DNA from 2 places in the Burkholderia metallica genome. Region 2 is predicted to be linked to the other one. Evidence: predicted binding sites of a transcription regulator. Region 2 holds the regulator's gene; the other holds the start of a gene.
The links. Region 2 encodes FliA, which starts transcription of late flagellar genes. Its sites were predicted from a motif close to CTAAAGTTTNNNNNNNNNNNGCCGNTA; they were not measured.
Positions count from the first base shown of each region.

Region 1: the regulator FliA is predicted to act here: its motif matches at 3,326-3,352, upstream of flgK (flagellar hook-associated protein FlgK).

Region 1 covers NZ_CP013401.1:3,384,433-3,389,111, forward strand. Annotated here, with positions in the region: gene flgL (flagellar hook-associated protein FlgL) at 23-1,264, opposite strand; gene flgK (flagellar hook-associated protein FlgK) at 1,287-3,269, opposite strand; gene WJ16_RS15305 (flagellar brake protein) at 3,476-4,231, opposite strand; gene flgJ (flagellar assembly peptidoglycan hydrolase FlgJ) at 4,452-4,679, opposite strand, start outside.
Region 2 covers NZ_CP013401.1:226,017-230,695, reverse strand. Annotated here, with positions in the region: gene ahcY (adenosylhomocysteinase) at 1-1,235, opposite strand, end outside; S-adenosyl-L-homocysteine riboswitch at 1,268-1,382, opposite strand; gene WJ16_RS00965 (RNA polymerase sigma factor FliA) at 1,462-2,196, opposite strand; gene WJ16_RS00960 (P-loop NTPase family protein) at 2,220-3,038, opposite strand; gene flhF (flagellar biosynthesis protein FlhF) at 3,031-4,679, opposite strand, start outside.

The DNA of each region.
Region 1 (4,679 bases), 400 kb from region 2:
ATCGCGGCCGGCGCGCCGTGCATCAGGGGTTGATGTACTGGAACAGCGACAGATTCTGCAACTGCGAGTAAGCCTTCTGCGAGCCCGTCAGCGCGTTCTGCATCTGCAGGAACTGGCTGATCGTCGTCACCATGTTGGTGCTCGTCAGGTCGGACAGGTTGCTGGTGACCTGCAGCGACGCGGTCTGGTTGACGGCCTGCATCGCCTTGACTTCCTGCTCGCGGCCACCGACCGATGCCTGAATCGTCGTGACGTTGCGCATCGTATTGCCAAGCTTGGTCGAGCCGGTCATCAGCGCGTTCTTCAGCGCCGCGGCCGCCACCGGGTTGCCCGTCACGGGCGTCTTCAGCGCCGCGACCATCGCGTCGAGCGTCGAGAACACGTCCGAGCCGCCGCTCGCCTGCGGCGCCGGCTCAACAGCAAACGTGTCGCCGGCGGCCGGCGTGCCCGACACCGCCACCGTCATTCCGCTGCCGAGCGAGATCGCCGAGCCCGACGAATAGGCCTGCGCCGGCGTGGTGGTTGGCGGGCTGACCGAATTGTCGGTCACGGTGTAGGTCGGCGCGGCGGCCGTGCCGCCAAATGTGATCGAGAACTGATGGCCGTTCGTCGCGAACGACGGGTTCGTCACCGTGACCGCGCCGATTGTGCCGGTGCCCGTGTTGCCCGCGCGGGCCGACGGCACCGGCGAGCTGCCGATCGTCGGCACGGACATGAAGACGGCCGCGCCCGTGTCGCCCTGCGACACGGTGCTCGAATCGGCGATCTGCACCTGGCGCGTGCCGGTGTCGCCGACATAGGTGACGCTGCCGCTCGGCGTCGTCGAAAACGGCGCCGCCGAATTCTTCGTGCCGGCGAACAGGTAGTTGCCCGCGCCGTCGTTGGTGTTCGCGAGCGTCATCAACTGGTCGCGGTAACCCTGCAGTTGCGTTGCGAGCGCCGAGCGGTCGCTGTCGGACAGCGAACCGTCGCCGGCGCGCACGAGCAGCGACTGCGCGCTCGTCAGCACGCCGCTCACGTTCTGCAGCGTCTGGTCCTCGGCCTGCAGCGACGCGAGCGCCGCGCTCTGGTTGGTCGCGTACTGCGACAGCGTCGCCGACGTCATCGACAGCTGCACGGCCTGCGCCGCGCCGGCTGGATTGTCCGCCGCCGTCTGCAGGCTCACACCGCTCGAGATCTGCTGATACAGCTGCGCAAGCTGGGCCTGCTGATCGTTCATTTGTGAAACGTTCAGCTGGAAGAACTGGGCGCTGGAAATCCGCATCGCTTCTATCCCTCGAATCCGGTCAATTGAACAGGCCGAGTACGGTCTGGAACAGCGTCGCCGCCGTCTGGATCACCTTCGCGTTCGCCTGGTAGAACTGCTGGTACTGCATCAGGTTGGCCGCTTCCTCGTTGGTGTTCACGCCCGACACCGACTGCTGCGCCTCGGTGATCTGGCCGATCAGCCCGGTCTGCGCGGCGCTCGACGACTTCAACTGGGTCGTCGTGTTGCCGATGCCGTTCACGTAGCTCGCATACGCGCCCGTGAGCGTCGTCGTGCCGTTGCCGAACGCCTTCGCGTTGACCAGCTTCGACAGCGCGAGCGCGTTGGAGCCGTCGCTGGTGCCGCCCGCATACGGCCCGATCGTGAACGAGTCGCCGGTCGCCGGTGCGCCGGACAGCGTGACGCTCACGCCGTTGAGCGCGCCCGCGGCCGTTCCCGACATCGTCATCGTCGCGCCCGCCGCCGGATCGTACGGGACGGTGTCCGTCGGGCTGTTGATCGTGACCGACGTCGGCGGCGTGGTGCCGATCGTCACCGTGGTGCCGACCGGGAAACCCGTCAGCGTTTTCGCCGTCGCGTCATAGGTCAGCTTGGTCGTCGGCACTTGATAGCCCGCGGTTACGCCGCCCAGCGTGATCTTGCCCGTGCCGATGTTGGTGCTCGCCGCCGACGTGACGGCCGGCGATGCTGCCGCGATCGCCAACGCGCTCGTCGTGGCGAGGCCGAAGCCGTTCAGCGCGCCGCGCGTCGGCAGCACGGTGAACTTGTCACCGGCACTCATCGAGCCCGACGGGATCGAGAAATTCAGGCCGCCGAGCGAAACAGGCATCGGCCCCGCCTTCTGGTCGACCACCGCGCCGCTCGCGCGGTCGGTCAGCGTGTAGTTCGCGCCGTCGTAGGACAGCGTGTAGTCGCTTGTCGTCGGCTGCGACGCGTTCGCGAACGACACGGACAGCGACGCGTTGCCGGTATTGCCCTGGTTCGCGTACACGGTCGGCGACGGCGTCGCGAACAGGTTGCCGCCCTTGTTGCCCGACAGGTCGATGCCGAGTGCGTTCTGCGCGTTGACCTGCGCGGCGAAGCTGGTCGCGATCGCGCCGAGCTGGGCCTGTGCGGGGTCGAGCGTCTGGCTGCGGAACGCGAGCAGGCCGCCGAGCGTGCCGCCCGACAGCGACGAATCGGGCAACACCTGGTCCGGCCCCTGCGGCTTCGCGCCGGCGATCCCCTGCGACACGACGGTCAGCTCGCTCGGATCCGACGGCGACGTGACGGCCGCAAGCTGGTAGCTCTTGTCGGCGACGACGAGCGGTTGGCCACCCGACATGAATACGCTGTAACCGCTGTCGTTGCGCACGACCTGGATACCGGCCAGGCCCGACAGGTTCGACACCGCGAGGTCGCGCTGGTCCAGCAGCTGGTTCGGCGGCTGCCCTTGGCTGCTCGCCGCCGCGATCTGCTGGTTCAGCTGCGCGATCTGCGCGGTGTACGTGTTGATCTGCGACACGGTGCTGGTGAGCTGCGTGTTCACGCTCTGGCGCAGCGCGTCGTACTGCTGGCCGGCCGCGTTGAGCTGGTTGGCCAGCGTCTGGGCGTTGCTGATCGCGGTCTGCCGCACCGACGGGTCGGACGCGTTGTTCGCGACGTTCTGCAGCCCGGTGAAGTAGTTCGTGATCCCGGTCGAGACCCCCGCCGTCGGGCTGCCGATGTAGTTGTTCAGCTGCGCGACGAGCGTGTACCACGTCGACAGCGCGCCGCCCTGCGTCTGCGCGGTGTTCATCTGGTCGCTCAGGTACTGGCTGTACTGCCGCTGCACGGTGACGGTGTTCACGCCTTGCGGCATGTAACCGCTGCCCGAGTACTGGCTGCTCGCTTCCGCATACACGGGCCGCTGGACCGAATAGCCCGGCGTCGCCGCGTTGCTGATGTTGTTGCCGGTCGTCGTGAGGCCCCAGAGCGCGGCATTCAGGCCGCTGACGCCGAGGTTCATGAGTGTGTTGGACATGCGCGATCCTGATGAGCCGGCCGCGCTGCGGCCGCCGGGTTGCGTGACTCCCGGTATAACGGCCGCGATTTCGGAAAATTGAGGGAAAAATGCACGCGCGACGCGCGTGCGCGCGTCACGGGTCGAAGCGTGCGGCGGACCCGGCCGCCGACTGTGCGCCGACGGTGCGCGGGCCGCCCCGGGCGGGGCCGGCCGACGCGTGCGCGTCAGGCCCGCGCGAGCGAGCGGCGCTTCATCTCGAGCTGCGTGATCAGCCGCTGCAGCGTGTTCTCCGCGCTGCCCGGCAGCGACATGTAGCGAAAGCCGAGCTGGTAGCGCCGCGATCCGTTCGGCATCTGCGTCGAACGCTGCGACACGAGCTGCAGGTCGAGCGACAGCTTGCCGTGGCCGGTCAGCTCGAGCTCGACGTCGGGCAGCAGCGTGCCGACCTCGAGCGTCTCGACGCGTTCGTCGGCCGTGCGCAGCCCCACGCCGCCGAGCGACAGGTTGTGCACCTCGAACAGGAAGCTTTCGCCGTCCGGCAGCTTGCCGCGGCACAGGAACGGATCGACGATCGGCGCATCGACGCGGAAATATTCGCGGCGCTGGATGCACGTCAGCACGTCGGGGAAATCGGCGACGAACGCGGGCAGCCCCTCGTAGCGCGTCTCGCGCGGCGTGCCCGTGGAGAATTCGACGCGCACGCCCTCCGGCGCGGCCGCGAACGTGCAGTGCGACGCGCCGAGGATGCCGGCGTTCTGCTCGGCCAGCGCACCCCAGTCGAACGTGAACGTCCGCGCGCCGACATCCACCTCGAGCAGGCGCGTGACGAGCTGGCCGCCCGGATACTGGACGGTCAGGAAATCGCCGCGGTTGACGAGGTTGCGCAGCTGCACGCCGATTTCCAGCGGATTGCGGCGGGCATAGTCGGGCCCGGAGTGGCCTGCATCCAGGCTGGGGTCCGTCGACGTTTCGATATTCATGGCTAGCCGGTCTTTCTTGTCATGGGCGCCCGTGCAACCGGTGCGCGATAAAACCGGGCCAGAACGGGGGCCCGGTCGCAGGTCTCTCACACTTAGCGGCAGTGCTGACCGAAAGTTTAGATCGAATTCGGGGATTATTTTCGCGCAAACGTTGAAACCGCGCGCGGCGGGCTGCCGGGCGCGGTCCAGAGGGTGCAGCGGGCGGTCGCCGACGGGGCCGTCAGCCGATCTGCTGCATGATCGAAATCAGCTTCTTCGCGTAGTTCGGATCGGTCGCGTAGCCGGCCTTCTGCATCCCGTGCGCAAAGCCTTCGACGCTGCGGCTCGCGCTCAGCACGCCCGCATAGCGCGGATTGTTCTTCAGCAGGTTCGCGTAATCGGTCATCGCGTGCTCGTACGAATCGTACGCGCGGAATTTCGCGACCACGCGGCGCGGCGTGCCGTTCAC
Region 2 (4,679 bases):
AGCTCGATCTGCGCGAGCGTCTGGTTCGCGAACGAGTTCGACATCACGAACGACGGGTGGCCGGTCGCGCAGCCGAGGTTCACGAGGCGGCCTTCCGCCAGCAGGATCACGCGCTTGCCGTCCGGGAAGATGATGTGGTCGACCTGCGGCTTGATGTTTTCCCACTGGTACTGGCGCGTCGACGCAACGTCGATTTCCGAGTCGAAGTGGCCGATGTTGCAGACGATCGCGTTGTGGCGCATCGCCTTCATGTGATCGTGGTTGATCACGTGGTAGTTGCCGGTCGCCGTCACGAAGATGTCGGCCTTGTCGGCCGCGTATTCCATCGTCACGACGCGGTAGCCTTCCATCGCCGCCTGCAGCGCGCAGATCGGGTCGATTTCGGTGACCCACACGGTCGCGCCCAGGCCGCGCAGCGACTGCGCGCAGCCCTTGCCCACGTCGCCGTAGCCCGCGACGACCGCGACCTTGCCCGCGATCATCACGTCGGTCGCGCGCTTGATGCCGTCGACCAGCGATTCACGGCAGCCGTACAGGTTGTCGAACTTCGACTTCGTGACCGAATCGTTCACGTTGAATGCCGGGAACGGCAGGCGGCCGTCCTTTTCCATCTGGTACAGGCGGTGCACGCCGGTCGTGGTTTCTTCGGTCACGCCCTTGATGTGCGCGAGGCGCGTCGAGTACCAGGTCGGGTCCGCGTCGAGGTGCTTCGCGATCGACTTGTACAGCGCCACTTCTTCCTCGTTGGTCGGCTTCGCGATCACCGAACGGTCCTTCTCGGCCTTCGCGCCGAGGATCAGCAGCAGCGTGGCGTCGCCGCCGTCGTCCAGGATCATGTTCGCGAATTCGCCGTTCGGCCATTCGAAGATGCGGTGCGAGAACTCCCAGTATTCGTCGAGCGATTCGCCCTTGAACGCGAACACCGGCGTGCCGGCTTCGACGATCGCGGCAGCCGCGTGGTCCTGCGTCGAGAAGATGTTGCACGACGCCCAGCGCACGTCCGCGCCGAGCGCCTTCAGCGTCTCGATCAGCACGCCCGTCTGGATCGTCATGTGCAGCGAGCCGGCAATGCGCGCGCCCTTCAGCGGCTGCTGCGCCTTGTATTCGTCGCGGATCTGCACGAGGCCCGGCATTTCGGTCTCGGCGATGTTCAGTTCCTTGCGGCCCCAGCCGGCCAGCGCCATGTCGGCGACGACGTAATCCTGGGAAGCCTTGGAATCGATAATGGCGTTCATCACGCCCTCCTTTCTAAAAAGTTTCTAGATTGGTGACGTGAGCGCCGTTCAGGAAGCGGAGCCGGCGCGGTTGTGCCGCACGACTGCTTGGTGAAGCCTTCCGAGCCTGGCGGACACAGGAGGTCCGTCGCAACGCTCCTCGGAAAACGGAGGGGATTGTAGCAAATCGGCGCGCGAAATGCGCATGCGCCGCGCGGCAGCGGCGCGCGCGGGCGTCAAGAAAGGGTCAGGACTCCGCGCCGACCCACGCCTGTTCGCGCAGCCGCGCGCGCAGGCGCGCGACGGCCTGGCTGTGCAGCTGGCACACGCGCGACTCGCTCACTTCGAGCACCGCGCCGATCTCGCGCAGATTCAGACCCCGTTCGTAGTACAGCGACATCAGCAGCTTCTCGCGCTCCGGCAGCCGCTCGATCGCCTCGACGAGCGCTTCGCGCAGGTGCTCGTCGAGCAGCGCCGACAGCGGATCGGCGTGATCGACACGGTAGCGGTCGAGAAACGGCTCGTCGTCGGCCGCGCGGTCGAAATCCTCGTAGTAGATGAGCTGGCTGCCGTGCAGGTCCTGCAGCATCCCCTGATACTCGTCGAGCGGCATGTTCAGGTGCTGCGCGATCTCGGTCTCGGTTGCCGAGCGGCCCAGATGCTGTTCGATCTGGTGCACCGCGTGCTCGACTTCGCGCGACGTCTTGCGCAGGCTGCGCGGCAGCCAGTCGTTGCTGCGCAGCTCGTCGAGCATCGCGCCGCGGATGCGCTGCGTCGCGTAGGTCTCGAACTGCGCGCCCTGGTCCTCCTTGTAGCGGCCGGCCGCGTCCATCAGGCCGATCATGCCGGCCTGGATCAGATCGTCGAGGTCGACGCTCGCCGGCATCTTCGCGACGAGCTGCAGCCCCAGGCGCCGTACGAGCGGCGCATATTGCGCGAGCACGTCGGCCTGGGACATCTTTCCTTGAGCGTTGTACATCATGGCCCCTCTCCTTCCGATGGCGCTCACGCGGCGTGTGCCGCGCCCGCCTCATACGACGGCTTGCCGCCCGCGTGCACGGCGCGGCCCGCGCCCGAGCGCGGGCGCATCGGCCAGTACAGCAGGTCGGCGGCAATCTGCCGGTAGTCGCGCGCGGCGGCCGACGACGGGAACGCGTCGACCGCGGCACGCATCAGCTCGCGCGCATGTTCGACGAGCGGATCGGCGCTCACGCAGCCCGCATCGGCGATCGATACCGCCAGGTAGCGGCTCGCGACGCCCGCGAGATTGTCGAACGCGACCTTCGCGTCCGCGGGGCTGCCGACGTGATTGGTCAGCACGCGGAACTGCGCGACCGCATGGGCGTAATGAAGCCGCTTCATGCACGCGTACGCCTCGGTGATCGCCTGCGCGGCGACCCGCGTGACGACCAGCACGTCGTGCGCTTCGCGCGCGAGCGCCGAGAACGATCCGTCGGCGCCGAGCTGCGCGTCGACGAGCACGATGTCGGACGGCCCGTCGATGAAGTCGCTCAATTGCGCGCCGGTGTAGCCGGCCCGCGCGAGCCGCGCGGCCGCGCACAGGCCGAAGCCGGCCGCGACCCGCGTGCGCTCGCCGTCGCGCAGCCATGCGCCCGCGAGCGTCGCGCTGGCCGAATGCACGTCGGCGCGCTCGTCGACGACGAGCACGTCCTTGCCGAGCGACGCGAGCGCCGCCGCCAGGTTCACGACGGTGGACGTGCAGCCGACACTCGCCGGCCCGCCCGTCACCGCGACGATGCGCGACGCGCGCCCGGCCAGCAGGCGCCGCAGCCCTTCGGCCTGGTCGATGGTTCGTTTATCCAAATCGCACCTCGTGCAGCTCGGCGGTGGAACGTGCGGTCAGTGCGGAAAGCAGCGTCGGCATGTCGTCGTCTTGCGGCACGAAGGGCGAGCCGTCGCGCGGTACACAGAACGCGCTCTTCAGCAGGAAACGGGTCGATGCGACGTACAGGTTCTCCGGCACCTTCTGGCCGGTCGACACGTAGTGGACCGGCAGCTTGTAGCGGATCACCGTGTCGAGCACGCCGCCGAGGTGGGTCGCCTCGTCGAGCTTCGTGAGAATGCAGCCGGCGAGGTCCGGATGCTCGCCCGCGCTGCGATACGCCTGCACGACTTCGTTGAGCGTGTCGCCGTGGCTCGTTGCGTTCAGCAGCAGCAGGCGCTGCACCGGCGCGTTCGCGCCGTGCAGCATCGCGATCTGGTCGGACACCGCGCGGTCGCGCTGGCTCATGCCGATCGTGTCGATCAGCACGATGTGCTTGTTGCGCAGCTCGGACAGAGCGAGCGCGAGATCGCCCGCGTCCTTCACCGCGTGCACGGGCACGCCGAGGATCTTGCCGAAGATGCGCAGTTGTTCGTGGCCGCCGATCCGGTAGCTGTCGGTGGTCAGCAGCGCGACCTTGCTCGCGCCGAAGCGCATCACGCAGCGTGCGGCCAGCTTCGCGGTGGTGGTGGTCTTGCCGACGCCGGTCGGCCCCATCAGCGCGAACACGCCGCCGCGCTCCATCAGCGCGTCCTCGCTGTCGAGCACCGGCAGGTTCGACGCGAGCACCGACTGCGCCCAGTCGACGGCCTGCTCGAAGGTCTGCGCGCCGTCGCCCGCCGGCAGGTTGTCGACCAGCATCCGCACGAGCTGCGCGGAGAAGCCGGCGGCGAACAGGTGCTTCGTCAGCGCGCCATGCACGGCGCTGCGACGCTGGCGGTCGTGCCACATCAGGTTGTCGAACTGCGCTTCCATCATCCCGCGCAACTCGCCCAGCTCCTGCATCACCGTATCGTTGACGATCCGCTCGATGCGCGACTTCACCGCATCGGCGACCGCGGCGGCCGCATCGGCGGACAGGCGCGTGCGTTCGGCCGCCTTCGCGGCGTGCGTCGCACCCGGGTCGGGCGTGCGCACGGCCGCGGCCGGCATCCGGCGCTCGGCGTCGCGCACGATGTCGCGTGCCCAGTCGGGCGGCGTCGCGCTCGCGGCGGCCGGCGCGGCCGGCGCGCTCGCCTGCGGCACGGCGGGCGCCGCGTGCGCCCGGGCAATCAGCGCGTCGCGCTGGTGCGTCAGGCGCTTCGCGTGCTCGACCAGCCACGGCGCGGGTTCGGAGGTCGCGGCCGGCGCACCGGCGGCAGGCGCGGCGACCGACGGCATGTCCGCGGGCGCCGCCGCGTCGATCGAAGGCGGCGCGACCGGGTCGTGCGCATCGTGCGCATCGGCGCTGGCGCCGAATACCGACGAGAACACGTCCGGCAACCCGCCTTCGCCTGCCGCATACGGATTGGCGACCACCGGGCGGGCCGGCGTCGCACCCGGGCGCGCGACGATGCCCGGCACCGCGGCGGCCGGCACGGATTCCGGCGCGCGCGACGCGGCGATGCGCGGGCGCGCCGCGGCCGGCGGCGTCACGGCGGCCAGGTCCGAATCGGCGAGTGCGACGATTTCCACGCTGCCGT